2 regions of the Pseudomonas sp. NY15354 genome follow, and region 1 is predicted to be linked to the other one. Evidence: riboswitches for the same ligand, from Rfam matches in the RefSeq annotation. Region 1 holds a riboswitch; the other holds the start of a gene.
The links. Region 1 has a riboswitch for cobalamin ahead of ACNFCH_RS12315 (CbtB domain-containing protein). Riboswitches for the same ligand answer to the same signal wherever they lie in the genome.
Positions count from the first base shown of each region.

Region 2: it holds a riboswitch for cobalamin, as region 1 does, so the genes downstream of both, ACNFCH_RS10955 (ABC transporter ATP-binding protein) here and ACNFCH_RS12315 (CbtB domain-containing protein) in region 1, are expected to answer to the same signal.

Region 1 covers NZ_JBLUPV010000010.1:33,751-36,131, forward strand. The annotation lists gene cobW (cobalamin biosynthesis protein CobW) at 1-908, opposite strand, end outside; cobalamin riboswitch at 1,008-1,207, opposite strand; cobalamin riboswitch at 1,378-1,576, shown strand; gene ACNFCH_RS12315 (CbtB domain-containing protein) at 1,669-1,854, shown strand; gene ACNFCH_RS12320 (CbtA family protein) at 1,865-2,381, shown strand, end outside.
Region 2 covers NZ_JBLUPV010000008.1:137,206-139,586, forward strand. The annotation lists gene ACNFCH_RS10950 (ABC transporter substrate-binding protein) at 1-309, opposite strand, end outside; gene ACNFCH_RS10955 (ABC transporter ATP-binding protein) at 306-1,082, opposite strand; cobalamin riboswitch at 1,191-1,398, opposite strand; gene ACNFCH_RS10960 (AraC family transcriptional regulator) at 1,588-2,381, shown strand, end outside.

The DNA of each region.
Region 1 (2,381 bases):
GGCTTGCCGGGAATGGCGGCGAAGCCCTTGGCGCGCAGGATGCCGAATTCCACCACCAGTTGGGTGAGCGCATCGAGCAGCAGGCTCTCGTCCGCTTCCGGCAGGTCGATGGAAATGGAGTCGAAGGCGTCATGGTCGTGATCGTCGTGGTCATCGCCATCATGGTGCGCATCGTGGTGGGTGCGCCGACCATCGATATGCACCTCGGCCTCGGCGCCCACGCCCAACAATACGTCCAACGGCAGTCGCCCGCTGCAGGCTTCGATCACCTTGACCGCCGGCGGCAGCTCTTCGGTGACTTCGGCGCGGACCTTGGCCAGGCCCTGGGCATCGATCAGGTCAGCTTTGTTCAGCACCACCAGGTCGGCGCTGGCCAGTTGGTCGGCGAACAGCTCGTGCAGGGGCGACTCGTGGTCAAGGTTAGGGTCGAGTTTGCGCTGGGCGTCCACCTGATCCGGGTATGCCGCGAAGGTACCCGCGGCCACGGCCGGGCTGTCGACCACGGTGATGACCGCATCCACGGTGCAGGCATTGCGGATTTCCGGCCACTGGAAGGCCTGCACCAACGGCTTGGGCAGCGCCAGGCCGCTGGTCTCGATGAGGATGTGGTCCAGGTCGCCACGGCGAGCCACCAGCTCGCGCATCACCGGGAAGAACTCTTCCTGCACGGTGCAGCACAGGCAGCCGTTGGCCAGTTCGTAGACGCGGCCACTGGCTTCTTCCTCAGTGCAGCCGATGCTGCACTGCTTGAGGATTTCGCCATCGATGCCCAGTTCGCCGAATTCGTTGACGATTACCGCGATGCGGCGGCCTTGGGCGTTGTCCAGCATGTGGCGTAGCAAGGTGGTTTTACCCGAGCCGAGAAAGCCAGTGACGATGGTGACGGGGAGCTTGGCCAGTGTTTTCATGTCGCGATGCCCTTGGCAGGATGGCGCGGGCATGCAGGACGAGTGCCTCGAGCCTTGCTGCTCGGGCCTGTTCGCCACCGGATCACCCCGCCCGGTTGAAAGTCGAAAACGTCACGAGGCAGGTCTCCTGGCTTGCACCTTACCGGCCGGAGCCGGTGGAGCGACGCCTTCCCGCGCCTGGACGCAGTGGCTGTGTCGATCCTGTTCGGTGCCTACAGTTGCGGGGGCAGCCGTGGCTTGGACCACGTTCCCGTCTTAGCTCCGGCCAACGCCGGAGAACCTCGAAGCGGCAAGGCTACGCAGTGGTTGGCGGGCGGTCAACCGTGGCGCGTCAGTGTTTGGGGGCAGGTTCCTCGAAACGGTCGCTGCGCCTGTCCAAGAGCGCGACCTCGCTGTTCTACCGCCTGTCCTGTTGGAGGAACAGTGCGCCACCACCTTGCAGATTGACGCCACGTCGCCCCCATGCTTTGCTTGCACCTTGCGTTCAGGTGCCCCGCCAAGGGGTGAAACGGGAAATCGGTAACCAAGCCGATGCTGCCCCCGCAACGGTAAGCGAGTGAAGCGTCTTGACCACTGTGCCGCGTCGTATGGCATGGGAAGGTGATGCTTTCCAGGAGCCCTGCTCCTCCTCGTAAGCCCGGAGACCGGCCTGGCGTCCATAGAACACCCCGCGGTGGGCGGGCGCTGTCATCTCTCCTGGGTCAATCGTGCTCGGGATGACGCGCGTGTCCGCCGCCTATAAAAAGCAGAGGAACGCACCATGCCGATTACCAGCGCCAAACACAGCATCGCCACCCCCGTCAGCCTCAGCCAGCGCGTCGTCATTGCCGTCGGCGCCAGCCTGCTGGGTCTGTGCCTGGTCTATTTCGCAGGCTTCTCGCACATCGAGGCGGTGCACAACGCCGCCCACGACACCCGCCACAGCGCCGCCTTCCCCTGCCACTGAGTACGCCTGCATGATCAAGCGCATTGCCCGTACCGCAGGTTTCAGTGGGCTGCTCGCCGCCCTGTTGCTGACCTTGTTGCAAAGTCTGTGGGTCAGCCCATTGATCCTTCAGGCCGAAACTTTCGAGAGCGCCGTCCCCGAGCATCACGAACACGACGGCGCCGTCGCTGCGCACACCCATGACGCAGAGGCCTGGGCACCGGAGGATGGCTGGCAGCGCCTGCTCGCCACCACCGGCGGCAACCTCGTGGTGGCAGTCGGTTTCGCGCTGATCCTCGCGGCGCTGTACAGCCTGCGCGAGCCGAACCGAGTGACGACCGGCGCCTTGTGGGGGCTGGCGGGCTTTGCCGTATTCTGCCTGGCGCCGACACTGGGGCTGCCACCGGAGTTGCCAGGCACGGCCGCCGCCGACCTGGGACAACGCCAGAGTTGGTGGATCGGCACAGCGGCCGCCACGGCCGCAGGCCTGGCCTTGGTGGTGTTTGCCCACCATTGGCTGCTCAAGGTGCTGGGCGTTGCCTTGCTGG
Region 2 (2,381 bases), on a different contig from region 1:
CTGGACATCGAGGAGGTTTTCCGGCGATGGGTAGCGCGGCGCAAGTTCAGGAAGGCCTACCAAGGCGTCACGCAGGGATGGGTCGAGGGTCTTCCAGCCACTGACACCGCTGTAGCCGATCATCCGCTCGCGCAGACCCAGGGCCAGCAGCATCCCCGTGAGGTTGATGTCGTGACTCACCGCTCGCTGCGGCGCCTGGTTGAAGGTGACGTCACGCTCGCAGCTGCGCACGGTGACGGGGTAGCTGTCGGCCCAGGCTGCAAAGGGCAGGGCGGTGAGCAGGGCAAGGTAAGTCAGGCGTCGCTTCATGCGGGGCTGATCCAGGTAATACGTGGGTGGGACGCCAATGGGTGGCGATCGACCAGGGCGCGAACACCAAAGACCTGCGCCAGGCGCTGCTCGGTCAGCACGTGCTCCGGCGTGCCTTGGGCGACGATGCGCCCGGCATCGATGACATAAAGGCGGTCACAGAAGGCCGCGGCCAGGTTCAGATCGTGAAAGCTTGCCAACAGGCCTAGACCAGTGCCACGCAAGTGTTCGAGCAAGGCCAGTTGGTAACGCGGGTCGAGATGATTGGTCGGCTCATCCAAGATCAACAAGCGCGGTTGCTGCACCAATGCCCGAGCCAGCAGCACACGCTGTTTCTCGCCTCCCGACAGCGGTGCAAAGCCTTGGTCGGCGCGGGTGTGCAGGCCTAGTCGCTGCAGGCAGGCGTCGATCAATGCCTGGTCGTCTTGGCTGTCGAACCAGCCTTGGTGCGGAGTTCGGCCCATGGCGACCACATCGCGCACACTGAGGCCGAAATCCTCGGGGAACTCCTGCAGCATCACCGCCACGCGCTGGGCAACCCAGCGAGGGGAGCGCTGCCAGATATCTTCGTTCTCCAGCAGCACGCGCCCGCCATCGGGCCGGGTAAAGCGATAAGCGCAGCGCAACAGGCTGGTCTTGCCGCTGCCGTTCGGGCCGATCAGGCCGACGAACTCACCCGCGTGGACGTGCAGATCGATACCGTCGAGCAGCCGCAGACCGCCGGGCGAGGGGGCCCAGTGCAAGCTTTCCAGACGTAGGGTAGGGGATGACATGCAGACCAACCGTACCGGGGTGAATGAAACCCGACAGGTGAAGGCGCGCAAGGGCATCGCGGGCAGGCTGCTGCCCCAAGACCGGCCCGCGCCCGCCCACCGCGGGTGTTGCCAAAGGAGGTGACAGGCCGGTCTCCGGGCTTGCGAGGGGCTTGAAGCATTCACCTTCCCATGCCGGCGGCACAGTGGTGTGTCGAATGCATCGCTCGCTTACCGTTGCGGGGGCAGCACCGGACTGATCGCACAAGGCGACGCACCGGCTTCCCGTTTAATCCCCGGCGCGGCGGCAGGGGACACCTGAAACTGGGGCGCATCTGAGCATTAATGGGCGGGTCAGTCAACCAAACGGGGCGGTCCTTTGCGGTCGCGTGGCTGATTGTTACGCGATGTTACCCATTGCCCCAGTTCCGCTGCCGCCTTCTGGCTGCAAAGGGCCTTTTTGAGGGAAGAAGGCAGGGCATGGTGTTTGCATTGCTCAGGCCACGAACCTCAACTGGAATAGACCATGAGTTCTCCACTGCATTGCTGCACCGTCTCGCCAGTCGCGGGCAACCTCGGCGTCCTGTCGGCTGCTGCCAGTGGCCTGGAGGGGTTCGTCACAGGTGTTGGAGGCGACATTGACCTGATACTGGGGCGCGCGGGGGTCAATCCCGAGAGCCTGCGCCAACCCACGCTGAGCCTGCCGCTCACCAATTACTGCCAGGTGCTGGAGGAGGCCGCCCGCCAGTCTCACTGCGATAACTTCGGTTTGCACTACGGCCTGCAGTTTCAGCCGCAAGCCTTGGGATTGCTCGGTTATGTCGGGTTGTTTTCCTACACGTTGGAGGAGGCTCTGCGCAACTTCGCGGCTGCGTTTCCTTACCACCAGCACGACACCTTGATACGGCTGGTCGACTGCGGCGAACGCTATCGCTTCGATTATCAAGTGCAGCACAGCGCCATTCTGGAGCGTCGACAGGACGCCGAACTGACCATGGGCATGGCGCTTAACCTGATACGCCACGTGCTGGGCAAAGACTGGGCGCCAGTCGCGGTCAGCTTCGAGCACGCTCGCCCACAGGACTGGCAGGTACATCAGCAGGCGTTCGGCGCGCCTGTCTATTTTGGGCGCGGGTGCAACTCGATGCTCGTCCCCAAGGCCGACCTCAAAGATCGGCGGATGCCAGAGCACGATGCCAACTTGCTGTTTCTGGTTCAGGACGTGCTCCAGCGTCTTGGGGCGCACGATCAGCGGCGCAACCTGTTGGATGAGGCGGACGCCCAGGTGCGCCTTGCCCTGAGCGGCGGAGAGCCGTGCCT